Regions from separate parts of the Spirillospora sp. NPDC047279 genome, predicted to be linked through region 1. Evidence: predicted binding sites of a transcription regulator. Region 1 holds the regulator's gene; each other region holds the start of a gene.
The links. The regulator HrcA, encoded in region 1, represses chaperone genes, less so after heat shock. The targets are predictions, from matches to a motif close to TTGGCACTCTCNNNNNGAGAGTGCCAA.
Positions count from the first base shown of each region.

Region 2: the regulator HrcA is predicted to act here: its motif matches at 7,452-7,478, upstream of ABZ810_RS35355 (FmdB family zinc ribbon protein).
Region 3: the regulator HrcA is predicted to act here: its motif matches at 4,502-4,528, upstream of groES (co-chaperone GroES).

Region 1 is NZ_JBEYUA010000004.1:598,104-608,488, forward strand. Features, by position in the region: gene ABZ810_RS13375 (hemerythrin domain-containing protein) at 1-458, opposite strand, end outside; gene ABZ810_RS13380 (MFS transporter) at 471-2,000, opposite strand; gene ABZ810_RS13385 (MarR family transcriptional regulator) at 2,115-3,017, shown strand; gene hemW (radical SAM family heme chaperone HemW) at 3,099-4,313, shown strand; gene ABZ810_RS13395 (DUF4870 domain-containing protein) at 4,326-5,078, opposite strand; gene ABZ810_RS13400 (DUF3097 domain-containing protein) at 5,109-5,930, opposite strand; gene hrcA (heat-inducible transcriptional repressor HrcA) at 6,074-7,087, shown strand; gene dnaJ (molecular chaperone DnaJ) at 7,088-8,221, shown strand; gene ABZ810_RS13415 (16S rRNA (uracil(1498)-N(3))-methyltransferase) at 8,322-9,053, shown strand; gene ABZ810_RS13420 (hypothetical protein) at 9,203-9,877, opposite strand; gene ABZ810_RS13425 (SigE family RNA polymerase sigma factor) at 9,874-10,385, opposite strand, start outside.
Region 2 is NZ_JBEYUA010000016.1:216,394-226,778, forward strand. Features, by position in the region: gene ABZ810_RS35320 (D-alanyl-D-alanine carboxypeptidase family protein) at 1-849, shown strand, start outside; gene ABZ810_RS35325 (MscL family protein) at 876-1,295, opposite strand; gene mscL (large conductance mechanosensitive channel protein MscL) at 1,824-2,225, opposite strand; gene ABZ810_RS35335 (RcpC/CpaB family pilus assembly protein) at 2,261-2,851, opposite strand; gene ABZ810_RS35340 (S-methyl-5'-thioadenosine phosphorylase) at 2,851-3,669, opposite strand; gene ABZ810_RS35345 (MMPL family transporter) at 3,888-6,032, opposite strand; gene narJ (nitrate reductase molybdenum cofactor assembly chaperone) at 6,464-7,039, shown strand; gene ABZ810_RS35355 (FmdB family zinc ribbon protein) at 7,045-7,416, opposite strand; gene ABZ810_RS35360 (potassium/proton antiporter) at 7,576-9,066, opposite strand; gene ABZ810_RS35365 (NAD(P)-dependent oxidoreductase) at 9,194-10,183, opposite strand.
Region 3 is NZ_JBEYUA010000021.1:71,790-82,174, forward strand. Features, by position in the region: gene ABZ810_RS39625 (aminoglycoside phosphotransferase family protein) at 1-563, opposite strand, end outside; gene ABZ810_RS39630 (hypothetical protein) at 792-2,291, opposite strand; gene ABZ810_RS39635 (zf-TFIIB domain-containing protein) at 2,634-2,912, opposite strand; gene ABZ810_RS39640 (SAM-dependent methyltransferase) at 3,001-4,404, opposite strand; gene groES (co-chaperone GroES) at 4,648-4,959, shown strand; gene groL (chaperonin GroEL) at 5,063-6,685, shown strand; gene ABZ810_RS39655 (sigma-70 family RNA polymerase sigma factor) at 7,123-7,701, shown strand; gene ABZ810_RS39660 (hypothetical protein) at 7,698-8,645, shown strand; gene ABZ810_RS39665 (DUF5319 domain-containing protein) at 8,731-9,120, opposite strand; gene guaB (IMP dehydrogenase) at 9,456-10,385, shown strand, end outside.

The sequences.
Region 1 (10,385 bases):
AACTCCGCGGCGCCGCGGAGCCCCTGGCTCTTGCGGATGTGCGCCGCGAACGCGGTCCACTCGTCCTCGGTGACGAGCGGCAGCAGGTCCTGCTCCTCGTGGTCGAGGTGGTCGCGCAGGGCGGACGACAGCCGCGCCGCGTGCTCCCGCAGCCGCACCGGGTCGGGGTCGTCCATGACGACGTCGACCTCGTCCAGCAGCGGGTCGACGGCGGCGTGCTCGGCCTCCATGGCGTCCAGCAGGGCGAGCTCGTCCGGGTTGTCGGCCAGCCGCCTTCGCATCGGCGGCCACAACGCGGCGTCCTCGGCGCGGTGGTGGATCTCCAGCTGCCGGCGGAACGTCCGCCAGCCCGCCCGCACGGTCTCGTCGGCGCCCAGCCCCGCGTCGGCGGCGGCCCGCAGGCGGTCCAGGTCGCGGCGGAACGCGTCGTGCGCGGCGTACATCGGGGTGAAGTCCATCGTGGTCCTCCTTCAGGCGGCGTGCGCGGGCTCGGGCTTGGACACGGCGGGCGCGGGACCGGTCTGGTCGACGAAGTCCCGGCCGCGGATCAGCAGCAGCGACGACGCGGCCGAGAAGAGCGCGACGACCGCGCCGACGAGCAGGATCAGGTTGAGCCCGTCGACGAAGCCGGCCTGCGCCGCCGACACGACGATCTGGTTTCCGGTGCCCGCCGCCCCGGATCCCGCGCCGACGCCGTCGGCGATCTGGTGTGCCTGCGCGGCGAGCGGCGAGTCGAGCAGCCGGTCGGTGACGGTGTCGCGGAGCCGCCCGGCGAAGAGCGAGCCGAGCGCGGCGATGCCGGTGGCGATGCCGACCTGGCGGAACGTGGTGTTGATGCCCGAGGCCATCCCGGAACGGGCCGGCTCGACCACGCCGACGGCGGTGGAGGCCAGCGGCACGTTCACCAGCCCGGCGCCGATCCCGGCCAGGACGAGACCGGGGATCAGGTGCGTCCAGTCGGACGCCGGGGTCAGGCCGCGCATCAGTAGCAGGCCGATGCCGATCAGCAGGAAGCCGAGCGAGATCATCGCCCGTACCGGCACCACGGTGGTGAGGCGGCCGGCGATGCCGGCGGTCAGGAAGATCGCGCCGGTCAGGAAGAGCGTGCGCAGCCCGGTCTCCATCGCCGAGTGGCCCAGCTGCACCTGGAGGTAGAGCACGACATAGGTGAGCAGCGAGAACAGCGACGCGGAGATGCCGAACGCCGCGATCAGACCGCCGGTGAACGTGGGCTTGCGGAGCAGGGCGAAGTCCAGCATCGGGCGGCGCTGCACGGCCTCGGCGATCCCGAACGCGACCAGCAGCACCGCGGCGGCCGACAGGCTGATGACGGTGCGCGGCTCGGTCCAGCCCTCGGCGCTCTCGATCAGGCCGTAGACCAGGGCGGCGAGGCCGCCGGTGAACGTGACCAGGCCGGCCCAGTCGGTCCGGGCCGCGTTCGGGTCGCGCGACTCGTCCACCTTGAGCAGCGTGACCAGGACGGCGCCGATGCCGATCGGGATGTTGACCAGGAAGATCCAGCGCCAGGACAGCCCGGTGGTGATCACGCCGCCGAGCACCGGGCCGACCGCCACCGCGATGCCGGTGACCGCGCCGAAGACGCCGAACGCGACGCCGCGGTCCTTGCCGCGGAACGCGTTGCTCAGCAGCGCCAGCGAGGTCGCGAACATGATCGCCCCGCCGATGCCCTGCCCGGCCCGCGCCAGGTTGAGGAACATCGGGCCGGTGGCCGTCCCGCACAGCAGGGACCCGGCCGTGAAGATCGCGGTGCCGGCGGCGAAGAGCCTCCGGCGGCCCAGGCGGTCGGCCAGGGTGCCCGCGGTGAGGAGCCCGGCGGCCAGGGCCAGCGCGTAGGCGTCCAGTACCCACTGCAGGTCGGCGAGCGAGGCGTCGAACGAGTTCTGGATGTCGGGAAGGGCGACGTTCACGATCGTCACGTCCAGCAGCAGCATGAACACGCCGACGACGACCGCCACGAGAGTCCACCACTTGCGGGCCATCACGGCCCCCTTTCAGAGGAGATGCCTCACGCTAAAGTCATCTCTGTTAATCGTCAACCCTCTTAACGATCCATCTACTTATCTATCAAACGGGTTTGCTAACATGTGCGCACCGTGAACACCGATGACCGTCCCGCCGACGACCGCCCGGCCGTTGACCGGCTCGCCGGGTCCGCCCCGCCCGCGCCGGCGATCGCCGACTACGTCGGCTATCTGCTCGCGCGCGCGTTCAAGCGCGCCCGCGGTTGCGCCGAGCAGGCCATGCCGGACGGCCGGATGCCCCGCGAGCTGGGCGCCCTCTCGGTCCTGCACGAACGCGGGCCGGTCTCGCAGCGGGAGCTGGGCGAGCTGCTCGGGGTCAATCGGACGATCATGGTCAAGCTGGTCGACGGCATGGAGGCCGCCGGGCTGGTCCGCCGCGAGCGTGACCCCGGCGACCGGCGCTCGTACCGGATCACGCCGACGGCGGAGTCCGCCGCGACGCTCGACAGGCTGAGGGGCGCCGCCGACCGGGGCGAGGCCGTGCTGGTGGCCAGGCTCACGCGGGCCGAGCACGAGCGGCTCAACGAGCTGCTCGCCGGGCTGCTGCCGCCGTCCGCCGACCCGCCGCGCTCGCTGACCTCGAGCACCGGCTACCTGCTCGCCGCCACCCACTTCCACCTGCGCGACCGGGGCACCGACGCGATGCGCGGGCTGGGCATCGAGCCCCGCGACTTCGGCGTCCTGTCCGCCATCGCCGCCCTCGAGCCGTGCTCGCAGCAGCAGGTGGCGCGGGAGATGGGGGTCAGCGGGCCCGCGATCGTCGGCTCGTTCGACACCCTGCAGGCCGCCGGCCACATCGAGCGCGAGCGCAACCCCGACGACCGGCGCGAGCACGTCCTGCGCTGCACCGCGCGGGGGCGCGACATCCTGGCGCGGGCCCGCGCGATCAACGACGGCATCCACGACGACCTCGCCGGCCGGCTCACCCGGCCCGGCCTGGACGAGCTCCGCGCCCTCCTGACCAAGATCATCTGAGCCCGCCGTCCCGCGGTCACGGCCGGCGCCGCGCCGTCGTGGACGGTCCGAGCAGGGCGCGGGGGAGGGCAGACTTGAGGGGTGCCCGCGACCCTGCCCGACGGCGACCCCGTACCGGCCGACGGAAGCCTGCCCGGCAGCGCCCTGACGGGCCTGGGCGGCCCCGGCCGGCCGTTCGCCTTCTACGTGCACGTGCCGTTCTGCGTGACGCGCTGCGGCTACTGCGACTTCAACACCTACACGGCGACCGAGCTGGGCCCGGGCGCGAGCCGGGAGTCCTACGCCGAGACCGCGATCCGCGAGGTGCGGATGGCGCGGCGCGTGCTCGGCGGCACCGACCTGCCGGTGGAGACCGTGTTCGTGGGCGGCGGCACGCCGACGCTCCTGTCACCCGACGACCTGGGACGCGTCCTGGCGGCGATCGACGCGGAGTTCGGGCTGGCGCCGGGGGCCGAGGTCACCACCGAGGCCAACCCCGAGTCCGTCGACGAGGCCTACCTGGGCAAGCTGCGCGAGGTCGGGTTCACGCGCGTCTCGTTCGGCATGCAGAGCGCGCGCGAGCACGTCCTGGCGGTCCTGGACCGCACGCACACGCCCGGCCGGGTGCCGCAGGTGGTGCGGTGGGCGCGGGAGGCCGGGTTCGAGCACGTCAACCTGGACCTGATCTACGGCACGCCGGGGGAGGGCGACGACGACTGGCGGGCCTCGCTGGAGGCCGCGCTGGCCGCCGGTCCCGACCACGTCTCGGCGTACGCGCTGATCGTCGAGGAGGGCACCCGGCTGGCCGGCCAGGTGCGGCGCGGCGAGCTCGCGACCCCCGACGACGACGCCATGGCCGACCGCTACCTGCTGGCCGACGAGCTGCTGAGCGCGCACGGCCTGCGCTGGTACGAGATCTCCAACTGGGCGGCGGACGACGCGGCGGCCTGCCGCCACAACCTCCTCTACTGGACCGGCGCCGACTGGTGGGGCGTCGGCCCCGGCGCGCACAGCCACGTCGGCGGCACCCGCTGGTGGAACGTCAAGCACCCGGCCGCCTACGCGTCGCGGCTGGCCGAGGGCGTCACGCCCGCGCACGCCCGTGAGATCCTCGACGCCGGCGACCGCGCGATCGAACGGATCATGCTGGAGCTGCGGCTGGCCACGGGCTGCCCGGCCGAGCTGCTGGACGGCACGGCCGTACGCCGCGCGATCGCCGACGGCCTCGTCGAGCCGGAGCCGTACGAGCGCGGCCGCGCCGTCCTCACGCTGCGCGGCCGCCTGCTGGCGGACGCAGTCGTCCGCGACCTCACCTGAGGCCGGCCGCGGCTACTTGATCATCGGCCAGGCCATGAACGCCGGGAAGCGGTAGTACTCGCCGCGGTTGGCCGCGATCGCCGCCATGACCAGGAAGACGATCTGGGCGATGCCCTGCGCGATCAACAGGAAGATCCCGATGATCACGAAGATCAGGATGAAGTTGATGATCAGGTAGACCAGCTGCGTGATCGCGAAGTTGAGGCCCTGCGAGCCGTGATGGCGCAGGAACGGGGACTCGTCCTTCTTCACCAGGAAGACGATCAGCGGGGCGACGAAGCCGAGCAGGAACTGGCCCAGGTGGCACAGCAGCCCCCAGGTCCGGTCGTCGGAGGTCGGTGCCCCGTAGGCGGCCGGCTGCCCGTAGGGCTGCACCTGGCCGCCGTAGCCGTACGCCTGCCCCTGGTCGTAGCCCGGCGTCTGGCCGTAGCCCGGGCCGCCGTAACCCGGCTGCGTCTGCTGCCCGTAGGGCGCCTGCTGGCCATATCCGGGCTGCTGCCCGTAGCCCTGCTGCTGCTCGTACCCCTGCTGGCCGTAGGCCTGCTGCTCGTGACCCTGCTGGCCGTAGCCCGGCTGCCCGTAGCCCGGCTGCCCGTAACCGGACTGGTCCTGCCCGTATCCGGGCGTCTGGTCGTGGCCCGGCTGCTGCTGGTCGGGCTGCTGGCCGTACGCCTGCGGTCCCTGCCCGTAGTCGTGCTGTTGCTGTCCCTGATCCGGTTGCTTCTGCTGTCCGTGGTCCGGCTGCTCCGGAGGCCCGTACGACATCGCCTGCTCCTCAGATGGGGGTGGCCTTGCCTACCGCGGGGGGCTCGTCACAAAGTCGATCAGTTCTTCGACGCGGCCCAGGAGCTCGGGTTCCAGGTCGGTGTAGGTGCCCACCGACCCGAGGATCCGCTTCCATGCCGCGCCCACGTTGTCTCCCCAGCCCAGTGCGGTGAGCACCCCCTCCTTCCAGGGTACGCCGCGCGGCACCTGAGGCCAGTGGTGAATCCCGGCCGCCTCGGGTTTGACGGCCTCCCAGATGTCGATGAACGGATGCCCGGTGATCAGGACGTACGGGGACGAGACCTGGGCGGCGATGCGGCTCTCCTTGGAGCCCTCGACGAGGTGGTCGACCAGGACGCCCAGCCGGCGCTCGGGGCCCGGCTCGAACTCCGCGACGATGGCCGGGAGGTCGTCCACGCCCTCCAGGTACTCCACGACGACGCCCTCGACCCGCAGGTCGTGGCCCCAGATCTTCTCCACCAGCTCGGCGTCGTGCAGGCCCTCGACGTAGATCCGGCTCTCCTTGGCGACCTGCGCGCGCAGCCCCTGGACCGCGATCGAGCCGGAGGCCGACCGGGCGGGCCCCCTCGGCACCGCCGTCGGCCGCACCAGCGTCACCGGCCTGCCGTCGATCAGGAAGCCCGCCTTGGTGAGCGGGAAGACCCGCCGCTTGCCGAAACGGTCCTCGAGGGTCACGCCGAACTTGTCGCAGGAGACGACCGCTCCGCAGAAGCCGCTGCCGGGATCCTCGACCACCAGGTCGATCTCGGCCGGGATCTCGGGGATCTGTCCCTTGCGGGGCCGCCGCCAGTCACCCGCGAGAACGTCGTCGCCATAGTCCTTGCTCTGCACGGATCGGCACTCTAGTGACTGGAGGGCTCGGTGGCACCCTCCTGAGGGCGCCCTCCGGGCCGTACACTTGGCACTCGGAAGTATGGAGTGCCAGTACGGAGGCACTCGGAAGCGGCGACGACGGGGGCGAAGGAGGTGACCAGGTGCTCGACGACCGCAAGCTCGAGGTCCTGCGCGCCATAGTCGAGGACTACGTCTCCACCAATGAGCCGGTCGGTTCCAAGACCCTGGTGGAGAGCCACAACCTCGGCGTGTCCTCGGCGACCATCCGCAACGACATGGCCGTCCTGGAGGAGCAGGGCTACATCGCCCAGCCGCACACCAGCGCCGGGCGCATCCCGACCGACAAGGGCTACCGGCTGTTCGTCGACCGGCTGTCGACGGTCAAGCCGCTCTCGTCGGCCGAGCGCCGCGCCATCGAGACGTTCCTCAACGGCGCCTACGACCTCGACGACGTCGTGACCCGGACCGTCCGCCTGCTGGCCCAGCTGACCCGGCAGGTGGCCGTCGTCCAGTACCCGTCGCTGACCAGGTCGTCGGTCCGGCACGTCGAGCTCGTGCCGGTCGCCTCGCGCCGCCTGCTCCTCGTCCTGATCACCAACACCGGGCGGGTCGAGCAGCGCGTCATCGAGACCTACGGCGAGGTGTCGGAGGAATCGATCGGGCACCTGCGGGCGTTGCTCAACACGTGCCTGGACGGATGCGGGCTCGGCGAGGTGCCGCACGCGGTGGCCGACCTGCCGGAGAAGGTCGCGGCCGACGACCGGCCGATCGCGGCCGCGGTGTTGTCGGTGCTGCTGGAGACGCTCGTCGACCGGCACGAAGAGAAGATCGTCTTCGCGGGGGCGGCCAACCTGGCGGCGGTGGACTTCTCCAAGAGCCTGCGCGACGTCCTGGAGGCTCTGGAAGAACAGGTCGTCCTCATGCGGTTGCTCGGGGAAACCGGTGATTCCTCTACTCTTACGGTGCGCATCGGCACCGAGAACCCCGACGAGGGGCTCCGGTCCACCTCCGTCGTCGCAGCCGACTACGGAGTCGGCGATCAGACGTTGGCCCGGCTGGGAGTGCTCGGGCCGACGCGCATGGACTACCCCAGCACGATGGGAGCGGTACGGGCAGTGGCACGCTACGTCGGACAGATCCTGGCGGGTTCGTAAGTGGCCAACGACTACTACGCGACCCTAGGGGTCCGCCGCGACGCGAGCGCGGACGAGATCAAGAAGGCGTACCGCAGGCTCGCGCGCGAACTGCATCCTGACGTCAACCCGGACCCGGAGACGCAGGAGAAGTTCAAGGAGATCACCCAGGCCTACGAGGTGCTCTCCGACCCCAAGAAGCGCGAGATGTACGACCTGGGCGCCGACCCGTTCGCGCCCGGCGGCGGGGCGGGCGCCGGCGGCTTCGGCGGCGCCGGGTTCCCGTTCAGCGACATCATGGACGCCTTCTTCGGCACCGCGACCTCGCGCGGGCCGCGCAGCCGCGCGCGCCGCGGCCGCAACGCGACGCTCAGGGTCGAGCTCGACCTTCAGGAGACCGCGTTCGGCACCACGCGCGAGCTGTCGATCGACACCGCCGTGGTCTGCACGAGCTGCACGGGCTCGGGCTGCGCGCCCGGCACCCACCCCGACACCTGTGACACCTGTCACGGCCGCGGTGAGGTCCAGCAGGTGCAGCGCTCGTTCCTGGGCCAGGTCATGACGTCCCGCCCGTGCCCGCAGTGCGGCGGCTACGGCAGCGTGATCCGCACGCCGTGCCCGGAGTGCTCGGGCGACGGCCGGGTGCGGACCCGCCGCACGGTCAAGGTCAAGATCCCCGCGGGCGTGGAGAACGGCATCCACATCCAGCTGGCGGGCGAGGGCGAGGTCGGCCCCGGCGGCGGCCCGCCCGGCGACCTGTTCCTGGAGATCGTCGAGAAGCCGCACCAGATCTTCGAGCGGGAGGGCGACGACCTGCACTGCACGGTCGAGATCCCGATGACCGCCGCCGCTCTCGGCACCAACGTCACGATCGAGACGCTCGACGGCGCCGAGGAGGTCGACATCAAGCCGGGCACGCAATCCGGCCAGGTGATCACCCTCTACGGGCGCGGCGTCCGGCACCTCAACGAGAGCGGCCGCGGCGACCTGATGATCCACGTCAACGTGGAGACGCCCAACAAGCTCGACGAGGAGCAGGAGGACCTGCTGCGCCGGCTGGCCGAGCTGCGCGGCGAGGAGCGCCCCCCGGGCAAGTTCGCGCCGGGCCAGCGCGGTGTCTTCTCGCGCCTGCGGGACGTGTTCAACCAGCATTGAAGCGAAGCCGTGCGGGCCTATCACCAGGGCCGTGACGGCGACCTCCCGTCGTGACCGGAGACCCCTCCGGTCGCGGCGGGTTTCGTTCGTGAGGAGGGGCATGAGCCCGCCGGTGTTCCTGGCCGAGCCCGACCGCCTGGAGGGCGCCAGCGTCGTCCTGGACGGCGCCGAGGGCCGTCACGCCGCGACCGTCCGCCGGATCCGCCCCGGCGAGCGGGTCGACCTGACCGACGGCGCCGGCCTGCTCGCCCGGTGCGTGGTCACCGCCGCCGACAAGGTCTCGCTGACCCTGGACGTGCTCACCCGCGAGCACCACCCGCGCCCCGAGCCCCGCCTGGTGGTCGTCCAGGCCCTGCCCAAGGGCGACCGGGGCGAGCTGGCCGTCGAGACGATGACGGAGGTCGGCGTGGACGAGATCGTCCCCTGGCAGGCCGCCCGGTGCGTCACCCAGTGGAAGCCCGAACGCCGCGAGAAGGCCCTGGGCCGCTGGCGTTCCACCGCCCGCGAGGCCGCCAAGCAGGCCCGCCGCCCGTGGCTGCCCGAGGTCGCCGGCCTCGCCTCCACCGAGCGGGTCGCCGAACGCCTCGCGGCCGCCTCCGCCGCCCTCGTCCTGCACGAGGAGGCCGAGGCGCGGCTCAGCACGTTCACGCCCGCCGGGACGGGGGAGATCATCCTCGTGGTCGGGCCGGAGGGCGGCATCAGCGACGAGGAGATGGACCGCTTCACGGCCGCGGGCGGACGCCCGGCGCGGCTGGGCCCGACCGTCCTGCGCACCTCGACGGCCGGAGTCGCCGCCGCGGCCGTCCTGCTGGCGGCCACCTCGCGCTGGTGAGCGGGCGGCCGCCCAGCGCCGCCTGAGAGGCGTCCACGGCCGCCCATAGGGCGATGGCCGGCTGAAGGGCCCGCGGCTGCCTGACGGGCCGCCTCAGCGGGCGGCGGCGCCGTCAAGGGCCGATGACGGCGCCGCCCTGGGAGGTGCGGCTAGGGGGTCTGGCCGGACGAGTCGCTCGTGGACGACTGCTCGGAGGCGGTCTCCGTCGGGGTGACGGTCGGCTCCGGGTCCTGGCTGGTCGGCGGTGTCACCGGAGGCTCCGGCTGTTTGGTCACCGCGGTGGTCGGCGGCGGCGCCGGCGTCGTGCAGGTGACGGCCGGCGGGGTCGCCGGGGAGCTGCCGGGGGACGGCGTCCCCGCGGCGGACGGAGCCGGCGCGGGCTCGCCGGGGGCCTGGCAGGCGATCGTGGAGGACGCGTTCGGGATCGTCGGGGAAGCGGACGGATCCGCGGGACCGTTCTCAGAGGGAGGCGGGGATCCCTGGCTGTGCGAGCCGTTCGACGGCACCTGGCCGTTGGCGCCGGTGCCGGCGGCGCCGTTGTCGTCGCTCGACGAGGGGCCGTTGTGGCCGGCCGGCGACGTGAACAGGTTGACCGTCTGGGGTGCGGACACTCCGATGCCCGCGATGGCGACGGCCGCCCCGACGGCCAGTACGGGGCGAGCCCAACTCGCGGTGAACCAAGCCCATCCGAAGCGCCGTAGGCGGCGCTCCTCGATCCGGGCCCGGATGCGGTCCAGACCGTCGGTGGATGGGGTGACCGTGTCCGCCTCCGCGTTGAGGGCACGGCGCAGGATCTCACCGTGCTCTTCGTGGGGATCGGTCATGAGAATTGCTCCAGGACGTTACGAAGCGCGGCCATGCCGCGCGCCGTATGACTCTTGACGGCGCCTCGACTGATGCCCATGGCGTGGGCGATCTCGGCTTCGGACAGATCGGCGTAGTAGCGCAGGACCAGGGCCTCCCGCTGACGGTTCGGGAGCGTGTGCAGGGCGTCGACGACGGCTGAGCGTTCGAGCTCGCCGATGGCCCCGGCCTCTGCGCTCGGCGCGTCCGGCAGCCCCTTGGGGGCGTACTTCTCCACGACGGCGCGGTGCCGCAACACCGATCGTGACCTGTTGACCACCGACTGACGCAGGTACGAGAGAGCCTTGTCGGGGTCGCGCAGGCGGCGCCATCCGCCGTGCATGGCCACGAAGGCGTCCTGGACGACCTCTTCGGCCGTCCCGGAGTCCCGTACGAGCATCGCGGCCAGACGCACCAGCGAGCGGTAGTTGGCACTGTAGAGGGCGGTCACCGCCTGGTCGGCGTCCCAGGCGACGGCCACGGCCCCGG
Region 2 (10,385 bases), on a different contig from region 1:
TCCCAAGACAAGCTGCGTGTCACGCTGAAGGATCTCGGCAAGGCGGAGGCGGAGCTCAACCGCATCCGCGAACCGCTGGCCAGGCTCGCGAACGCGTCCTACCAGCAGCCGGGCGCCGCCGGGTCGATGGCCATCTTCGGCGGCGGCGATCTCAACGACGCGCTGCGCGCCACCGCTGACGTCACCCACCTGGCGAACGGGCAGGACGCCCTGGTGAAGAAGGCCGACGAGCTCCAGAGCCGCCGGCAGCAGCTCTCGTCGACCGCGCAGGACCTCCAGTCGAAGAACGCGGTCGAGCAGACCAGGCTTCAGCAGGAGATCGACGGCCTCAGGAACAAGTCGACCCAGCTCACCAAGGACCTCACGGCGACGCTCAACCGCATGAGCATCGGCCGTGACCGGCGGCTCGAACTCGGCTGCGACAAGAGCCTGGCGGCGAACGCCCGGAAGTTCCCCAACGGGCTGATCCCCAGCAAGTACCTGTGCCCGCTGCCGCAGAAGGGCGAGCAGTTGCGGGCCGACGCGGCGCTGGGCTTCTACAAGCTGAACGCGGCGTACAAACGGCGGTTCGGGCGCGACATGTGCGTCACCGACTCGTACCGCAGCCTGGCCAACCAGAACCGCGTGTACGCGCAGCGGCCCGGGTTCGCGGCGGTGCCGGGCACCAGTAACCACGGCAAGGGCCAGGCGGTCGACCTGTGCGGCGGCGTCCAGAACTCTGGATCGTTGCAGTTCAACTGGCTGGAGGCCAACGCCGGGAAGTACGGCTGGCGCCACCCGGCGTGGGCCTACTCCAACCCGTTCGAGCCCTGGCACTGGGAGTACGGCACAGAGGACGAGGACGACTAAGGCCTGTTTCGACTCCGGGGCACGTCCTAGGCCTGCGCCGGGGCCTCGGCGGTCGGCACCACCTCGACCGTGCAGTGGGCGCAGCGGCGGGCCTTGATCGGGATGTCGCTCAGGCACTGCGGGCACTCGCGCGTGGTCGCGTCCTTGTTGCGGTCCAGACGTTCGATCAGCTTGGTCGTCGGCAGCACCACGACGAAGTAGACGATCAGCGCGGTGATGAAGAACGTGATCGCGGACGTCAGGAAGACGCCGTACGGGAACCTGGTCCCGTTGATGGTGACGGCCAGCTTCGTGTAGTCGGGCTCGCCTCCGAACAAGGCGATCAGTGGCGCGATGAAGGACGTCGCGAAGTCCTTGACCAGGCCCGCGAACGCCGCACCGACGACGAACGCCACTGCCAGGTCGACGAGGTTGCCGCGGATCAGGAACTTCTTGAAGCCGCCCATGGAATGCTCCTGCGGGGGTAGGGGGTCGTGTACACGACCGCCTGTACCCACAGAGGCGGCTCGATCACGCGGTGGCGGGGGCCGCGCTCTCCTCAAGTTGCGACGTGCAGAACGTGCAGAACGCGCAGAACGCGTTGTCTTGATCGGAACGCTGCTCAGGCAGCGCGGACAGTCGCTCTCGCCGACCTCCTCCTCTGTGCCCCATCCGCGTCACCACCTCGCCGATCGGCGGCACGACGGGATGTAGATGATCGCCGCCGTGATCAGGAACGAGATGCGCCGCCGTGAGAAAGATCGCATAGGTGGACCCTTTTGGGGGCCGGGATTGGTCCTGGTCTAAGGGCGTGTGTGCGGACCTGGAGGCGGTCGGACTTTGGTTGCGTTCGTCGTGGTCCTGGTGCAGGCCCGAGATCGGCGTGGGCTGAAGGCGCGGAGGGGGTGGGCGGGGAAGCGGGGGTGGAGTGTGGGCAGGGGAGTGGGCGGGCGTGGGTGGGCGCTCGCTTTCTGGTTGCGCAGGGGATTTTCGTATTAGGCGGTGGGGGTTACTTCGGTGGTGCAGTACTTGCAGCGGGTGGCTTTTACGGGGATCTCGCTGAGGCAGGCGGGGCAGTCTCGCTCGGTGGCCTCCTTGTTGCGGTTGGCCCGGTCGATCAGCTTGGCGACGGGGGAGACGACGAGGAAGTAGACGACGGCGGCGATGATCAGGAACGAGATGAGGGCGTTCAGGAAGACGCCGTAGGTGAACTTGGAGCCGTTCACCGTGAAGTAGAGGGAGGCGAAGTCGGGCTGGCCGCCGATCGCGGCGATCAGGGGCGTGATGAACGAGGAGACCAGGGTGGTCACCAGGGCGCCGAAGGCGGCGCCGATGACGACCGCGACGGCCAGTTCGACCAGATTGCCGCGCAGGAGGAACTTCTTGAAGCCTTCCATGGCCCCCCGATTCGTACTCGATCAGTTACGGATAGTTACCCCACGATAGTCAGCGACAATCTTGATCGTGCGGAGGCTGTGACGAGTGCCGCCGCCTGTGTCGGGGACGTCGCGACGACGATGAGGGCGCCCTGGTCGGTGGGCTCCTCCCGGGGGACGGCGATCACGGTCACCGCGGACACGACGGGCGTGGCGGGGGAAGCGGGCTGGTCGGCGGGGGGCGTGGCGAGGACGTCGATGCGGTCGCCGTGCTGGAGGAGGCGGGTGGACGTCGGGTCGGACATGCGGATGGGGGTCGCCACGACGCCGGGGGTGTGGTCGCGGAGGAGGCCGGGGCCGAGCAGGCGGGCGTCGGTGAGCGGTTCGCCGCGGCGGACGGGGCCGGTGAGGACGCGGCCGGTGGCGGGGGAGCGGAGGGCGCCGTCGGGGACCAGGGCGGTGGGCAGGGCGAGGGCGCGGACGTCGCCCGGGCGGAGGGCGGCGCCACCCGGGAGGTCCCGGGCGGCGGCGATCACGGTGACGGACGGGGGCGGGGCGGGACGGAGGGCGAGGAGCGCCAGGCCCGTCGCGGCCGCGGCCAGGGCGGCTGCGAGCGGGCGGCGCCGGCGGGCTAAGCGGGCCTTCATCAGGGGAGCTCGATCGGGAGCTTCATGCCGTCCAGCGTGCGGGGGCAGGGGCAGGTGCGGTCGGCGGGGAGCGCGGTGATGACGTCGGAGACGACGGCGCGGAGGCGGTCGATGTTGTCGCCGAAGACGCGGTAGACCTCTTCCATCGTGACGCCCTCGCCCTCCTCGATGCCGGCGTCGAGGTCGGTGACGAGGCAGAGCGGGGTGTAGCAGAGGGCCAGCTCACGGGCGAGGACGGCTTCGGGGTGGCCGGTCATGCCGACGAGCGTCCAGCCCTGCGCCGCGTACCAGTGCGACTCGGCGCGGGTGGAGAAGCGCGGCCCCTCGATGACCACGAGGGTGCCGCCGTCGACCGGTGTCCAGTCGGCCTGGCGGGCGGTGTCGACGGCGACGGCGCGGCCGGTGGGGCAGTAGGGGTCGGCGATCGAGACGTGGATGGCGGCGGCCTCGTCGTAGTAGGTCTGCGTGCGCGCCGTGGTGCGGTCGACGAACTGGTCGGGGACGGCGAGGGTGCCGGGGCCGTAGCCGGGGGTGAGCGAGCCGACCGCGCTGGGGGCGACGACCTGGCGCACGCCGAGGGAGCGCAGCGCCCACAGGTTGGCGCGGTAGGGGATCTTGTGCGGCGGGAAGCGGTGGTCGCGGCCGTGCCGGGGTACGAACGCGACGCGGCGGCCGTTGAGGTCGCCGATGGCGATGGGGTCGCTGGGCGGGCCGTACGGGGTGTCGACCGTCACCTCCTCGATGTCGTCGAGGAACGAGTAGAACCCGGAGCCGCCGATGACGCCGATCTCGGCCGAGGGTGCGGAAGGCGTTGTCATGCCGCTGACATTAACGAGCAGATCACCGCCGCTGCGAGCCCCCCCTCGCACCTGTGGATAACTCCACTGCGGACGGAAGACCGGGTGGTGAGGGGAAGGCCCGCCAGGCAGTGGAAGGACCCGATGGGCATGGGGAAGGGGCCCGGCGGGAGGTTGCCGGGCCCCTTCCTTCTTGCGGGCCGGGGGTCTGGAGTGAGCGCTCCGGTCCCCGGGGTGGATCAGCCGACCGGGTCGAGGACCTTGGGCGGCTCCTGGGCGGTGGTGGGCTTCTCCTTGGCCAGGCGGCTCGGCGCCCAGATGCGGCGGCCGATGTCGAACGACAGGGCCGGCAGGAGCAGCGAGCGGACGATGATCGTGTCGAGCAGGACGCCGAACGCGACCACGAAGCCCATCTCGGCCATCGAGACCAGCGGCAGGGTGGCGAGGGCGGCGAAGGTCGCGGCGAGGACGAGCCCGGCCGAGGTGATGACGCCGCCGGTGACGGTGAGGCCGCGCAGGACGCCGCGGCGGGTGCCGAGGGTCTGCGACTCCTCCCGGACGCGGTGCATGAGGAAGATGTTGTAGTCGACGCCCAGGGCGACCAGGAAGATGAACGCCAGCAGCGGGAATCCCGCGTCCGTGCCCTCGAAGCCGAAGACGTGATCGAAGATCAGCGCGCAGGCTCCCAGTGAGGCCAGGAACGACAACACGACGGTGGCCATCATCAGCAGCGGCGCGACCAGGGCCCGCAGCAGCGCCACCAGGATGAGGAAGACCACGACCAGGACGATCGGGATGATGACCTTGTTGTCGCGGACCGAGGCGCGCTGGATGTCGAGGTTGGTGGCCGTCTGGCCGCCGACCTTGGCGTTCGCGTCGGGGACGCGGTGGACGTTGTCGCGGAGCCGGTCGATGGTGTTCTGTGCGGCCTTGCTGTCGGCGGCGTTCGCCAGGGTCGCCTCGTACTGGACGAGGCCGTTCACGGTGGCGGGCTTGCCGACCTCGGCGATCCCGGGCGTGCCGGCGACGGCGCGGGCGATCTCGTCGGACGCGGACGCGTTGGCGATCACGACGGCGGGGGCGCCGGAGCCGGCGGGGAAGTGCCGGGCGACGGCCTCGGCGCCGACGATCGAGTCGGGCTTGTCGACGAACTGGCCCGCGTCCGAGAGGCCGTCGGCCTTCAGCGAGGTGAGGCCGAACGTCATCGCGACCAGGCCGACCGAGGTGAGGGCCCAGATGGCGCGGGGGTGCGAGCTGACGAGCCGGGCCACCCGGCTCCAGATCCCGTGCTCCTTGTCGTACGCGTCGGGGTCGAGGTACTTGGCCTCGAAGTGCGGGCGCTTCGGCCAGAAGATCCAGCGGCCGAAGATGACGAGGAGGGCGGGCAGCAGGGTGGTCATGGAGGCCAGGGCGGTGAGGACGCCGGCCGCGGCGACCGGGCCCATGCCCTTGGTGGAGTTCATGTCGGCGACCAGGAGGCACAGCAGGCCGACCGCGACGGTGGCGGCGGAGGCGATGATGGCCGGGCCGGCGCGGTGCAGCGCGTACGCCATGGCCTCGTGGCGGTCCTCGTGGCGGTGCAGCTCTTCGCGGTAGCGGGCCACCAGCAGCAGCGCGTAGTCGGTGGCGACGCCGAAGACCAGGACGGTGAGGATGCCGGCGCTCTGCCCGTTCACGGTGACGCCGCCGCTCTTGGCGAGCAGGTAGACGACGGCCTGCGCCAGGCCGAGCGCGAAGACGGCGCTGAGGACGGGGACGAACCAGAGAACGGGACTGCGGTAAATGATCAGCAGCAGGACGATGACGACGATGCCGGCGGCCATCAGCAGGAAGCCGTCGATCGTCTCGAAGACCTTGAACATGTCGGCGCCGCCGCCCGCGGGGCCGGTGACGTGCGCGTTCAGGCCGGGCGGGCCCCGCTTGGACAGGTCGCGAGCGTCGTCGACGGCCTTGGTGACGTCCTCGTCCGTCAGCGGCACGAGAGTCTGGAGCGCCTTGCCGTCCTTGGACGTGAACGGCCCCTGCACCTCCTGCGCGCCGGGCAGCTTGCCGAACGCCGCCGCGTCCGCCTTGGCCTTGGCCTGGTCGGCCGCGGTGACGGCGCCGCCGGAACGTTCGTAGACGACGACGGCGAGCATCGTCTCGTCCGCGCGGAACTGCTCCTGGAGCTTGACGACCTGGGTCGACTCGGCGCTCTTGGGCAGCCAGCTGGCCGCGTCGTTCTTCTCGACGTCGCCGAGCTTGCCTGCCAGCGGGCCGAGCGCGGCGAGCGCCACGATCCAGAGGGCGAGCACCGCCCATTTGGTACGTCTACCGGCGATCACGCCGGCCAATCGGTAGGCCCGTCCCTTGGGGGGAGCGTGGCTCTGGCCCGGTGCGCTCATGGTCTTCTCCCAGGTCTTCGTCAATCGTGGAAAACTTCGAGATATGTCGTGTCTGGTTCAGGTTGTCTCTCGATTAGAGAGTTGTCAAGTACTATCTCGAAACCGGTCCAGCCCATGGGCGGAGGTGGAGCGGGCGGTGCTCGAGATGGGGCGCGGGCCGGTTTCGTGCATGCTCTGATGTTCGCCGCGCGAGAGGTGCGAGCGCGTCGGGCTCGAGTGGTGACCGCGGCTACATCTTCCGAGTGAACTCCTCGCACGCGGCTACGCCCCGTGGCGTAGAAGGGCGCTCGCGGCTCGGCCGTGAGGAGGGGAGCGAACATGCCGCCTGGTCGGAGAGCCGCGGCGGGAAGAACGTGGCGCTACGTCCGCTTAGCGTCCCACCCGGGCGGGAACGATCACCTCACGCGGTCACTTCGGCGTTCGGGGGAGAAGTGGACATCGTGGTGTGGCGGGCTGCCGCTTTGTTGCTCACCTATCCTGACCAGCGGTTCTACAACCGCCGGCCGATGCTGCGCGCGGTGGTGGAGGAGTTGTCGCCGAGTCCGGCGGCCCGCCCGCTCGCCGGTTTCCTCGACCACGCCGAGGGGACGACGCCCGTACGCCTCGGGGTGCAGTACATGGAGATGCGGCGCTGCACGAGCCTCCACCTGACGTACCACTCCGGGCTCGACGCCGAGCACCGGCTCGCGGCCCGCACCCGGCTCGCCGATCTCTACCGCGCGGCCGAATGGGGCCAGGGGGAGGGTGAGGAGCCCGACTTCCTGCCGGTCGTCCTGGAGTTCGCGGCCCACTGCGCCGACGAATGGCTGCTACTGGAGCACCGTGCCGCACTGGAACGCGTGCGGTCGGGCCTGGTCGCCCAGTGCACGCCGTACGCCGCGCTGGTGGAGGCCGTCTGCGCCACACTGCCGGAGCCGCGCGGGAACGCCGAAAAGGGTCATGACCACACCCCGCCGGCCGGCGGAGATTTGGCCATGACCCTCGAGACCTGGGGCTCGTCGGCTTAGACGGCTCAGGCGACCTTGGTGCTCGACCCGCCGCCGGACGACGACGAGGAGCCGCTCCCGCCGCCGGAGGAGTCCGACGAAGAGGAGGAAGACGGCGAGGACGACGAGGACGACGTCGTCGAGTCCGACTTGTCGCCGGATCCGCCGTTGGACGAGGCGGCGCCGTTGCCCGCGCCGACCGTGGACGACGACTTGCTCGAGCCGCGGCTGTCGGTGCGGTAGAAGCCGCTGCCCTTGAAGATGATGCCCGCCGCGGAGAAGACCTTGCGCAGCTTGCCGGTGCAGGTGGGGCACTCGGTCAGCGCGTCGTCGCTGAACTTCTGAACGACCTCGAGAGGTTCGCCGCACTCGGTGCAAACGTACTGATACGTCGGCACGGTTCCTCCTCGCTGACACAGCCCCGGTGCCGGGACTGGCACTCCTGTAGAACGACTGCTAAATGGTACCCGTCACTGGAACACGATTCGCCCTGGGCGTATTTCCGAGCCCCGCCCGCGTGACCGGGTAGGGCCACCAGGCCACGTCCCGGAGCGGCGTCAGGTGCCGGTCTCGCCGAACCAGCCGGCCAGCTTGCCTCGGCGGCTGACGGCGCGGAGGCGGCGTTCGGCGGCTTCGCGGACCTCGGCGGTCGTGACGACCAGGAGGGTGTCGCCGGCGCGGAGCGCCGTGGTCGACTCGGGGACGAAGCTGCTGCCGTCCCGGACGACCAGGGTGATCGACGCCCCGACCGGCAGGCGGAGCTCGAAGATCTCGACGCCGTTGAGCCGGGAGTCGGCCGGGACCCTGATCTCCAGGAGGTCGGCGTGGAGCTCCTCCAGCGGGGCGGCCTCCACGTCCAGTTCGCGGGCCTGCTCGTCGCTGCGCAGCCGGCACCAGCGCGCGACCAGCGGCAACGTCGGGCCCTGGAGGAGGGTGAAGACGACCACGATGTTGAAGACGATCGAGAAGAGCCGACCGGCCCCCGACACCTGCTCGACCATGGGGATCGTGGCGAGGACGATCGGCACCGCGCCGCGCAGCCCCGCCCAGGAGGCGAAGATCTTCTCCCCCCAGGACAGCCGGAACGGGATCGTCGACAGGACCACCGACACCGGGCGGGCGATCAGCAGCAGCACGAAGCCGATCACCAGGGCGGGCACGATCTGCCGGGGCAGCTCGCTGGGGGACGCCAGCAGGCCCAGCATCACGAACAGCCCGATCTGGGCCAGCCAGGCGATGCCCTCGGCGAATCCGCGGGTGGCGGGCCGGTGCGGCAACCGCGCGTTCCCCAGCATCAGGGCGCTCACGTACACGGCGAGGAAGCCGCTCGCGTGCAGCAGCGCCGCGGCGCCGTACGAGCCGACCGCCAGCGACAGGACCGCGATCGGGTAGAGGCCGGACGCGGGCAGCGCCACCCGGCGCAGCGCGTACGCGCCGAGCCAGCCGATCGCCAGGCCGACCACCGCGCCCGCCGCCAGCTCGTAGACCATGATCGCGGCGAGCTCGGCCAGGTTGGGCATCTCGCCGTGCGTGGTGGCGCTGAGCGCGACGACGAGGATGACGACCGGGGCGTCGTTGAACCCGGACTCGGCCTCCAGCAGCCCGCTCAGCCGGGAGGGCAGGGGCAGCCGCCGCAACACCGAGAACACGGCGGCGGCGTCGGTCGGCGCCAGGACGGCGGCCAGCAGGAACGCCAGCTGCCAGTCGAGCCCGATCAGCCAGTTGGCGGCGACCGCGACCACCACGATGCTGATCAGCGTGCCGATCGTGGACACCGCGAGCGCGGCGGGCACCGCCGGGCGGACGTGCCGCCAGTTGGTGGTGATGCCGCCCTCGGCGAGGATCAGGACGAGGGCGGCGAGTCCGAGCGTCTCGGCGAGGTAGGCGTTGTCGAACTGGATGTGGAACGGGCCGGACTCGCCGATGAACAGGCCGATGCCCATATAGGCCAGGAGGCTCGGCAGGCCCGCCTGATGCGAGAGGCGCACCGCGACGATTGCACAGAGTATGAGTGAGGCCCCGAGGAGTAGCCAGACGTCGAGATGCACATCCCACCCTTCGGGGTCGTGGAAGCCTGATCGTTAAGTGATCCTACAGATTCGTATACGGATCACCTATTTGCGACTGACCGATGCCCCTGCGTCAGTGCCGCGCGGACTTCCGGGACGGACGGCCTCAGCGGCGCCTGACCTGCGGATCGATGCCGTTCACCACGTTCGCCACCGGACGGCCCGAGACCGCCGCCGTCACGTTCTCCTGGACCATCGTCACCAGCTTGATCTGGGACTGGTTGCTGCCGCCCGCCGTGTGCGGCGAGACCAGGACGTTCTCGTGCGTGCGGAGCGGATGGTCGGCGGGCGGCGGCTCCTGCTCGAAGACGTCGAGGGCGGCCCCGGCCAGCGTGCCCGACTCGAGCGCCGCGAGGACGTCGGCGTCCGGCGCGATCCCGCCGCGCCCCACGTTCACCAGCAGCGCGTTCGGCGGCAGCAGCGCCAGCTTCGCCGCGTTCAGCAGGCCGGTGGTCTCGGCGGTGAGCGGGATCGCGATCACCAGGATGTCGGACGTGGCCAGCAGGTCGTCGAACTCGCGGTAGGTGGCGGCGGCCTCCGGGCGGCGCCGGCGCGACCAGTACGACACCGGGCAGCCGAGGATGCCGAAGAGCCGGGCCGCCTCCTCGCCGATCGGCCCGTACCCCACGATCCCGACACGCTGCGTGTGGATCTCCCGCGGGCTCCGGGACAGCTGCTCCATCTGCGGCCACTTGCCCTCGCGGACCTGCCGGTCGCCCCAGACGAGGTTGCGGCAGAGGGCGAACGCGGCGCCGACCGCCCACTCGGCGACGGCCCGGGCGTTGAACCCGGCGGCGTTCGCGACCGGCACCCCGGCGGCGGCCAGCGCGTCCAGGTCGAGGCTGTCGGTGCCGACCGACGGCTGCTGGACGAAGGCGAGCTTCGGCGCGGCGGCCACGGCGTCGGCGTCCAGCGCCAGCCGCCCGGTGAAGTCACCGATGACCAGTTCGGCGTCCGGCAGGGCGGCGAGAAGCCCGTCCCGGTCGCGCGACGCCGGGAACGTGATCTCCGCCTGATCGCCCAGCCCCGCGAACAGCCCGCGCACCAGGCTTTCGTCCAGCGGGGGCAGGGAGAGGATCCGCCACGGAGCCGCCATCTCGAACCTCCAGCGTCCTGTGTCCAGCACGCGGCCGCCACCGGGCGGGCGGCCCGGGGTCAGTCGCGATCATGTCCTGGCCCAGCGTATTGCCGACCGGCCCGCCGGGAGCAGCCGCCCAGGTGGGGTATCGGCCGCCAGGGGAGGCCGAGCCGCCGCCCAGGAGAAGCTGCGCGGCAGCCCTGGAGAAGCTGCGCGGCAG
Region 3 (10,385 bases), on a different contig from region 1:
ACCTCGTAGGCGCGGGTCCACAGCTCGTCGCGGGTCGTGTGCTTGGGCGGCGTGCGCAGGTCGAGCCGGTTGAACGGGACGTACGGCGGCATCGTGGACGCGCCGTTCAGCGAGTGCACGCCCAGCAGCGCCGCGGCCAGCTGGATGAGGTATTCGGGGAGGTCGTCGGGCGCGGGACGCGGCGGGTGACCGACCAGCCGGGTGATGAGCAGCGCGGGAGCGTCGCAGTAGGCGCCCGCCGGGTCGGCCGCGACCAGCGCCGGGGTCGGGATCTCCGAGCCCGCGAGCAGGGCCAGCGCGGCGATCTCACGTTCGGGCGAGAAGTCCGGGCCGCGGCCGTGCGCGTCCGGCGTCCAGCGGCGCAGCACCAGCCGGTGGGCGCTGCCGGCGCGGCTCTCGACGAGAAGCGCGTGGTTGGCGTGCGAGACGCCGCCGGTCAGCGGGCGGATCATCCGGACCTGGGCGCCCTTGCCGAGGCACTCCTCCACCCACCGCAGAGTGACGCGGCCGGGTGGTGCGCCGATCGGAAGGCGGGTCGCCGTGGTCTGGGTCACGAGATCCATGAAAACGGATTCCGATGGGTATTGAGAGTGATTTGACAAAGACGGAACGTAACACATTGCACGTCGTAGGCGTGTCTTGGAAGTGGACGCCCTGCGTGTTCCGTCTTCGTGAAGGGTGCTTTGTGCGGGGGAAGTCGGGGTGGGGGTGTGGGGGTGTGCGAGGTGCCCGGCGGGAGGTGAGGTGCGGCGTTCGGTGGGGCGCCCGGGCGGGCGCCCCACCGCCGGAACTCAGTCCTTCCCTTCGCGACGCGGGCGCAGGAGTGCCTCCGCCAGCGCCAACATGGTCTCCTCGAGCGTGGAGAGCCGCTTGAGGACGTCCTCGTGCACCGCCGTCACCTGCTTGGTGACGTCGTCGTGGACGTTGTCGACCTTCTTGCCGACCTCCATCTGAACGCCCTCGAACCGCTTGCCGACCTCCGCCTGGACGGCCTCGGCGCGGCGGACGACCTCTTCCGACATGCCGTCCACGCGCTTGGCGAACTCCTCCTGGACGCCGCCCACCTTGCGGGAGACGTCCTCGTGGATGCCGTCGACCTTCTTGCTGACATCCACGTGGATGCCGTCGACCTGCTTGGTGACGTCCTCGTGGATGCCGTCGATGCGCTTGGTGACATCGTCGTGCACGCCGGTGACCTGCCGCGAGAACTCGTTGTGCACCGAATCGACCTGCTTGGTGACGTCGGTGTGCACCGACTCGACGCGGCGGGAGACGATTTCCACCTGGTTGGTGAACTCCTCCAGCGCGCCGTCGACCTTCTTGGTGACCTCTTCGTGGATGCCCTCGATGCGGTTGCGCACGTCCTCGTGCACGTCCTCGAAGCGCCGCGAGAACTCGTCCATCTTCTTGGCGACGTCGCTGTAGGCCGTCTCGGCGATCTGGGACATGGTCGCCTTGACCTCGTCCCGGTCCGGCCGGGCCCGCAGCTCCTCGATCAGCGGGTCGACCGCGTCGACGAGGTGCTTCTCCATCGCGTCGAACCGGTCGCTGTGATCGATCAGCGGCCGCTGTGTCAGCTCGGCCAGCTTGCGGTGCAGCTCGCCGATCTCGAGCGTCGCCGGCAACTGGCCGATGCGGTCGTTGACGCCGTCGATCCGGTCGTCGATGCCCTCGAACCGTCCGTCCAGCCCGTTGAGCTTGCCCGACACGCCCTCGAGTCGCCCATCGAGCCCGTCCAGCCGTCCGTCCAGCCCGTCCAGCCGGCCGCCGACGCCCTCGACCCGGCCGTTGACCGCCTCAAGCCCCTGGTCCACCCGCTCGGCCATCTCGGCCAGCGACTGGTCCACCCGCGTGGTGACCCCGTTGATCGAGTGTTCGAGCTTCTCGGCCCGGTGCCCCAGCTCGGCCAGTGACTTGTCCAGCCGGTTGAACCGGACGGAGGCCGCCTCCATGCTGCCCTGGAGCTTGTCCAGGCGCTTGGTCATCTCCTCCATCCGCTGCGACGCCTGCTGGGTGACGTCGGTGATGTTCTGTGCGGAGTCCAGTACCGCCTGCAGGCGGGAGAGCCCCTCATCGACGTTCTCGGCGACGACGCCGACGTCCGCCCAGAGCGCCGGCAACTCGGCGACGGGCTTGACCCGCTCGCCCACCGCCTCGATGTGCTCGGCAAGACCCTCGGCCCATTCCGGCGGCTTGCTGGACAGCTCGTCCACCTGACCGCGCACGCTGTCGAGCTGCCCCGTCAGCCCGTTGAGCTCCCGCTCGCGAACCTCGCGGAGGAGCCACTCCATGCCTTCCAGTCGCTGGCGTATCTCATCCAGGACCTGACCCTGTGAGCGCTGTTCATAGACGTGGTCCTGCGCCGCACGGGCGAGCAACTCCCGCATCCGGTCCGAGACCGGTTGACCCCCCGTCTGCAGGAAGTTGTGATTCGTTTCCACCCGATGCTCCTTCGTGTGCCGACGCGATGAAATAGCGCTCGGCATTGAATCGTGAAGGCCCAACTGTAGTGCTTCTTCAGAGTGCTTATAAGAGGGAGCAGGGAACATTACGAGTTCTGTGGATTGCACTTCTTTCCCGAGTGGCACCGAAAGTGGGCGATCATAACGAGTGCGGCGATTCGGGCGATCTGCTTAGTTCCGGCGGCGGCGTCCCTCATGGTGCCGTGCGCCGAGCCCGTCGCCGGACAGGGCCCGCGGGGGTGCGCTTCCGCGGGTCTCCACCAGTTTGACCAGCCCGTACTCGCCGATCAGGACCGCCCGGCAGGCCGCGCACCGCTCGATCAGGATGCCGTCGCGCCGGTGGCCGACCATTCCCGCATGGCATTTTGGGTGGCGCGTCACCGTCTTCCGATCATGTGATGCCGTTTCGAGGCGTCGTTCCTGCGACCTTGCCGGTCGGTCGCAAACCATAGTCGGCGCAATGCCGGAAAGGGCTCAGGATTTGCCCTGCCGTGGCGCGTCGCCCGTGGCCGCTTGGCGTTTCTTGGCCGCGTGAAGATCATTGGGATTGATTAAGGGCTCTATGGCCTGCCGGGCGCGTCAAGAGCACGATCGGGGCCGTGCCGACTCGGGTCAGCACCAATGTCATCTCCGCGGCGCCCTTCGGCGCCTTGCGGGCGAAACCGAGATCGCGCCGGAGCCGGTCGACGTCCACCGCCGAGCCCCGTTTCTTGACGGTGAGCACGCCGACCTCGCGGCGCCGGAGCTCGGCCTTGAGCCGCTTGACCGAGAACGCCAGCACGTCCTCGATCTCGTACGCCGCCGCGAACGGCGTCGGGACCAGGTCGTCGGAGGTGACGTAGGCGATCCGCGGGTCCGCCAGGCCACCGTTCACCCGCGCCGCGACCTCCGCCACCAGGTGGGCCCGGATCACGGCGCCGTCCGGCTCGTAGAGGTAGCGCCCCCACTCCCGCACGTCAGGCTCCCCGAGCCCCGCCTCGGGGGTCAGCGTCACCGCGCCGCCGCCCGGCTCGGTGACGAGGGTGGCGCGGCGGCGGACGCCGGTCGCCGTGCCGCCGGTCCCTGTGCCGCCAGTCCCCGTGCCGCCGGCCCCGGCGCCGCGGGCCCTTGTGCCGCCGGGCGCGGGACCGCCGGCCGCGAGGTCGCCCAGCCACAGGGCGGCCTCCTTGACCTCGCCGCCGACCGAGATCCACTCGGCCTCGGCGCCGTCCGGGACCGCCTCGTGCGGGATGCCCGGCGCCACCTTCACGCACGCTCCCGGCGCACGTGAGGCCAGCTCCAGCACGGTGTCGAGCGGCGGCTGGTAGGCGCGGGGGTCGAAGACCCGCCCGCGCCCCGTCCGCCGCCCCGGGTCGGCGAACACCGCCCCGTACCCGCCCGGGTCCTGCCGCGTCGCGTCCCCCTCCCGTACGGACACCAGATCGCCCAGCCCGAACGCCTCGACGTTCGCCCGCGCCACCGCCGCCGTCAGCGGATCGAGCTCCACGCCCACGCCCGGGATCCTCGCCCGCCCCCGCGCGACGAGGTCGCCGCCGATCCCGCACCCCAGCTCCAGGACCCCGGCCCCCGCCGCGCCACCTGAGCCGCGATCTGAGCCGTCGCCGGCGCCGCCCCCGGGGCCGGTTCCACCCGCGGCGCCCCCGTGCCGGTCCGGGGCGGTGAAGCGGCCGGCGCGGTACGCGGCCACGGAGGCCCGGGTGGACTGTTCGAGGCCCGCGGGCGTGAAGTACATGCGGGCGGCGTCGTCGCCGAACTTGGCACGGGCCCGTTCCCGCAGGCGCAGCTGGGTGAGGGCGGCCGCGACGAGGTCGGCGGGGTGGTCCCGGCGCAACCGGGACGCGGTGGCCAGGAGGGCGTTCTCGCTCAGGTCGGATTCCGAGGCCTCGGCGAGTATCGCCTGGCCGGAAGGGGTGAGAAGGGCCGAGAACGCCGCGAGGTCCATAAGGTGGACGGTAGCGCCGGGATGAACTCCGGAGGACGGCGCCGGGCTTGACCGTGTTCGTGTTGACGGGTTACCGGGCATTGCATAGTCTCCATGACTGGCACTCTCCCTCTGAGAGTGCCAACACAGCGACAAGGTCGGTCTGGCACCCGCGACGACAGGCCGGTCCAGGGTCGCCTCTTCTGCCATATGTGCGGCCGGCCTCGCCGAGGTCGGCCGAGGACACCACGAAGGGGAGGTCAGATCGTGACGACCGCCACCAAGGTTGCTCTCAAGCCGCTTGAGGACCGCATCGTGGTCCAGCCGCTCGAGGCCGAGACCACCACCGCGTCGGGCCTGGTCATTCCCGACACCGCCAAGGAGAAGCCCCAGGAGGGCACCGTCCTTGCGGTCGGCCCGGGACGCGTCGACGACAAGGGCGAGCGCGTGCCGCTCGACGTGAGCGTCGGCGACATCGTGCTCTACAGCAAGTACGGGGGCACCGAGGTCAAGTACAACAACGAGGAGTACCTCGTGCTCTCGGCCCGCGACGTGCTCGCGATCGTCGAGAAGTAATCACCGAGACGTGATGCAACGCCCCGGATCCGCCCGAGCGAGGGGTGGGTCCGGGGCGCTCGCGTCAGTGCCTGCCGTACACGGAGTTTAGGGAGTTATCCGTATGGCGAAGATCCTGGAATTCGACGAGGACGCTCGCCGGGCTCTTGAGCGCGGCGTCAACGCTCTCGCGGACGCCGTCAAGGTGACCATCGGCCCGCGCGGCCGCAACGTGGTCATCGACAAGAAGTTCGGCGCGCCGACCATCACCAACGACGGCGTCACCATCGCCCGCGAGGTGGAGCTGGAGGACCCGTACGAGAACCTCGGGGCCCAGCTCGCCAAGGAGGTGGCGACCAAGACCAACGACATCGCCGGTGACGGCACCACCACCGCGACCGTCCTGGCGCAGGCGCTGGTCCGCGAGGGCCTGCGCAACGTGGCCGCCGGCGCCTCGCCGCTGAGCCTCAAGCGGGGCATGGACGCGGCGGCGCAGTATGTCTCCGACCAGCTGCTCAAGACCGCGCGCGAGGTCGAGGAGAAGAGCGACATCGCCGGTGTCGCGACGATCTCCGCGCAGGACGCCAAGATCGGCGAGCTGATCGCCGAGGCGTTCGAGAAGGTCGGCAAGGACGGTGTCATCACCGTCGAGGAGGCCCACACCTTCGGCCTGGAGCTGGAGTTCACCGAGGGCCTGCAGTTCGACAAGGGCTACCTGTCGCCGCACATGGTGACCGACCCCGAGCGCATGGAGGCCGTCCTCGACGACGCCTACGTGCTGATCGTGGACGGCAAGATCTCCAACGTGCAGGAGTTCCTGCCGCTGGCGGAGAAGGTCGCCCAGACCAAGAAGCCGCTGCTGGTCATCGCCGAGGACGTCGAGGGCGAGGCCCTGGCGCTGCTGGTCGCCAACAAGATCCGCGGCACGTTCACCTCGGTCGCGGTCAAGGCCCCCGGCTTCGGCGACCGCCGCAAGGCCATGCTCGGCGACATCGCCACCCTGACCGGTGGCCAGGTCGTCAGCGACGCCATCGGCCTCAAGCTCGACTCCATCGGCCTGGAGGACCTCGGCCGCGCCCGCCGGATCACCGTCACCAAGGACGCGACCACGGTCGTCGACGGTGAGGGTTCGCAGGACGAGATCAACGCCCGGGTCAACCAGATCAAGGTCGAGATCGAGAACAGCGACTCCGACTGGGACCGCGAGAAGCTGCAGGAGCGCCTGGCCAAGCTGGCCGGCGGCGTCTGCGTGCTGCGCGTCGGCGCGGCCACCGAGGTGGAGCTGAAGGAGAAGAAGCACCGCCTCGAGGACGCCATCTCGGCGACCCGCGCGGCCATCGAGGAGGGCATCGTGTCCGGCGGCGGCAGCGCGCTGGTGCACGTGGCCAAGGAGGGCTTCGACGCCCTCGGCCTCGCCGGCGACGAGGCCACCGGTGCCGAGGCCCTGCGCCGCGCGCTGGTCGAGCCGCTGCGCTGGATCTCGGAGAACGCGGGCCAGGAGGGCTACGTCGTCGTCTCCAAGGTGCAGGAGCTCAAGGTCGGCCACGGCTTCAACGCCGCGACCGGCGAGTACGGCGACCTGGTCGCCCAGGGCGTCATCGACCCGGTCAAGGTGACCCGTTCGGCCGTCACCAACGCCGCGTCGATCGCGGGCATGCTGCTCACGACCGAGGCGCTCGTGGTCGAAAAGCCGGAGGAGCCCGAGGAGGGCGCCGGCGGCGGTCACGGCCACGGTCACGGCCACTGATCAGGCCGCCGGCCCGGCCCGTTCGCGCGTGATCGGGTCCGGCCGGGCGGCTCGGCCGGGCACGATCGTGCACGTTCGCTGAACGATCTGACGAGGGCCCCCACCGTTCGGGTGGGGGCCCTCGACGTTTGTGTGGCTTGACGTTGCCGGTGGGGTTTCTGGCTTCGTGAGTTGTTTGTCGGTAAATAGGGTGCCCCGTGGAATATCTGTGACACTGCACGCGACCGGATGACCGCGTTGCGTGATATCGGCGGGGTCGTCCCCGCACTGTGACCATTCCGTTGTCGTGGACAGTGGAGACAGGCCCGAGCCTGCTGGGCATCATGCTCTACGTGACCGAGGGAGCTTTCGCCGGGACCACGACCGCGCGCGCTACCGAGCCCTCGGGGGGGAAGGCCCCTCCGACCGCTCCCGATGTCGAACGCGGGTGGCGCGTCCTGCGTACGGCGAAAGCCGACGAAAACGATCTCAAAGAACTGACGAGCCTTGCCGTGCAGGGCGATCCGGGGGCCATCGAGATGCTCATCGGGCAGGTGCGCCCGATGGTCGTCCGCTACTGCCGCGCCCGGCTCGGCCGGGTGTCCGGGCAGTACCACATCGCCGACGACGTGGCGCAGGAGGTGTGCATCGCGGTGTTGTCCGCGCTGCCGCGCTACCGCGACATGGGCCGTCCGTTCGCGTCGTTCGTCTTCGGCATCGCCGCGCACAAGATCGCCGACGCGCTGCGCAGCGCGGTGCGGGCCGCGGTGCCGACCGAGGACCTCCCGGACGGGCCGGACGACCGGCCGGGTCCCGAGGAGACCGTCGTGCGCTACATCGAGGCGCAGCGCGCCCGCGACCTGCTGACGCGGCTGCCCGACCACCAGCGTGAGCTGGTGTTGCTGCGGGTGGTGGCGGGGTTGTCGGCGGAGGAGACCGGTAATGTGCTGGGGATGTCCGCGGGGGCGGTACGCGTCGCGCAGCACCGGGCTCTGGCCCGGCTGCGCGCGATGGCGAGAGAGGAGTCGATCGCTTGACGGAACGGAGCCGTGGCGCCCCGGATCCGGCCGAGCCTTCGGTGACCGATGCGGCCCCGGCGCCCGGGAACGTGACCCAGGCCGGCGATCTCAACGCCGTACGCCGTACCGACGCGACCTTCGACGCGCTGGCGCCCCGCCGCGCTGCGCTCTCCTCCGCCGCTGAGGCCGCCGCTGACGACATCACGGCCGCCGGTGCGGCCCTCCCGCCCGGCATGGCCGCCGATCCCGCCGTCCAACTGCTGCGCGCGCTCGTCGCGGACGTGAACGCCGGTGCGGCTCCCGGGCTCGACCTGGGCGAGCAGGCGGCCGGCGACTCCCTTGACCAGGACGCCCCGTGCGGAGGCCAGGACGACGCGGAGGTCGCCGCGGGCGCCGGAGCGGGTGTCGGCACGGGCTTCGACGCGGGCATCACAGCGGGCGTCACAGCGGGCGTTACAGCGGACGCAGGAGTGGAGGCCGCGTCCTGCGGCGCCCGGCGGCGCGCGCCCCGCACGATCCTCGCCCTCGGAGTCGCGGGCGTGGTGCTGGCCAGCACCGGCGTCGCCGCGGCGGGCGGCGGCCTCGGCGCCGACCGGCCGTCGTCCGCGCCGGTCAAGCCCGGGGTCTCCGGCGAGACGCACCAGGCAGAGGCCGACGACACCAAGTCCGGCGGCCCGGAGCCGAGCGGCTCGCCCGCGCCCCGCAAGGCCGCACCGGCCCCGGGACGTCCGGCGGTCAGGGACCCGGCGCCCGACCCCATCCGCCAGCTCGAAGACCTCAAGGACCGGCTCGACGGCCTGCTGCCCACGTCCAGACCGCCGCGGCAGGGGCGGCCGCCCACCACCTGGCCGGCCCAGCGGCCCGAGTCCGGGGACGACGGGCAGGCCGAGGCGCAGCGCCGGATCGACGAGATCCGCCGGCAGGCCCAGAGCAGGATCGACCGCTACCGCCCGGACCGCTAGCCCGGACCGTTGGCCCCGGGCTCGGAGCCGGGCCACCAACCGGACCACTTCGAGCGGGGGTCGGCCGGAACGCCGGCCGGGGCGGTCACTCGCCCTCGCGGCCCTCTTCGCTGTCGATGACGCCGTCGACGTAGCCGCGCGCGTACTCCCAGCTCACGTAGTCGACCGGGTCGGGCGCCAGCGCGGGCTCGTGCACCCGGGGCAGGCCCTGGTCGAGCAGATGGCGCAGGTTGCCGTGCAGGAGGTCCCAGTCGATGTAGTGCAGCTTGCCGCAGTCCCCGCAGTCGACGGTGAGGCCGCGCACGCCCAGCGGCTCCAGGAGCGCCCTGAAGACCTCCAGGTCGGCGAGGTCGGCCAGCACGTCCTCCCGCTCCGCCACGCTGAGCGGAGCGACGTCCTCCCCGGGGTCGCCGAGCGAGGCCGCCGGGTCCTCGGGATCACCGGCGAACGGGTCGAGCGGGGCATCGTCGTGCACACCCCCACGCTACTGCGCCATGGCCCGCCAGGTGCACCCCCTGTCTCGTCCGGCCGCGAACGGCCGGGTGTCCATGCCGATCCGTCATGTCCAGGAGGAGGTTTCTTTACGCCGGCGCCCGGAGCCGGAATCCGGCGGTCGTCCCGGGCGTTACCGGGTGTCATCAACACCACGCTCCTCGCGCCCGTAACCGGCCGTCCCGGAGGCGTCCCACGCCCTACCATGGGAAGAGGCCGCTGTGACCTGGCACCTGTGACCTGGCGCTGGACCGCCGTCACCGAGCCGGCGCCGTCCAGCACGAGCACGCTGCCGCCACCACTACCGGGAAGGTCGTCATGAACCCCGCAGCCGAGTCCGCGAAGTTCCTCCCTCAGGGTCTGACCTTTGACGATGTGCTGCTGCTGCCGGGCTACTCCGACCTGCAGCCGGGGGAGGCCGACACCGGCACCCGGCTGACCCGCAACATCTCGCTGCGCATGCCCCTGGTCTCGGCCGCCATGGACACCGTCACCGAGTCGCGCACCGCCATCGCCATGGCCCGCCAGGGCGGCATCGGCGTGCTGCACCGCAACATGTCGATCGAGGAGCAGGCGGCCGAGGCCGACCGGGTCAAGCGCTCCGAGGCCGGGATGATCACCAATCCGGTGACCTGCCTGCCCGACGCGACGCTGGCCGACGTCGAGGAACTGTGCGCGCGCTACCGCATCTCCGGCGTCCCGGTCACCGACGTCCGCGGCGTGCTGGTGGGCATCGTCACCAACCGCGACATGCGCTTCGAGACCGACCACGCGCGCCCGGTGCGCGAGGTCATGACGCCGATGCCGCTGATCACCGCCCCGGTGGACGTGTCCCGGGACGCGGCGTTCGAGCTGCTGGCCACCAACAAGATCGAGAAGCTGCCGCTGGTCGACGGCGAGGGCCGGCTGCGCGGGCTCATCACGGTCAAGGACTTCACCAAGAGCGAGCAGTACCCCGACTCCACCAAGGACGCGGACGGCCGCCTGCTGGTCGCCGCCGCGGTGGGCGTCGGCGAGGACGCGGTGCGCCGCGCCCAGGCGCTGATCGAGGCCGGCACGGACGTGATCATCGTCGACACCGCGCACGGCCACTCCAAGGGCGTCGCCGACACCGTCGCCAAGATCAAGGCCAACTCGCGCGTCGAGGTGGTGGGCGGCAACGTGGCCACCTACGCCGGGGCGAAGGCGCTGGCCGAGGCCGGGGCCGACGGGGTCAAGGTCGGCGTGGGGCCGGGCTCCATCTGCACC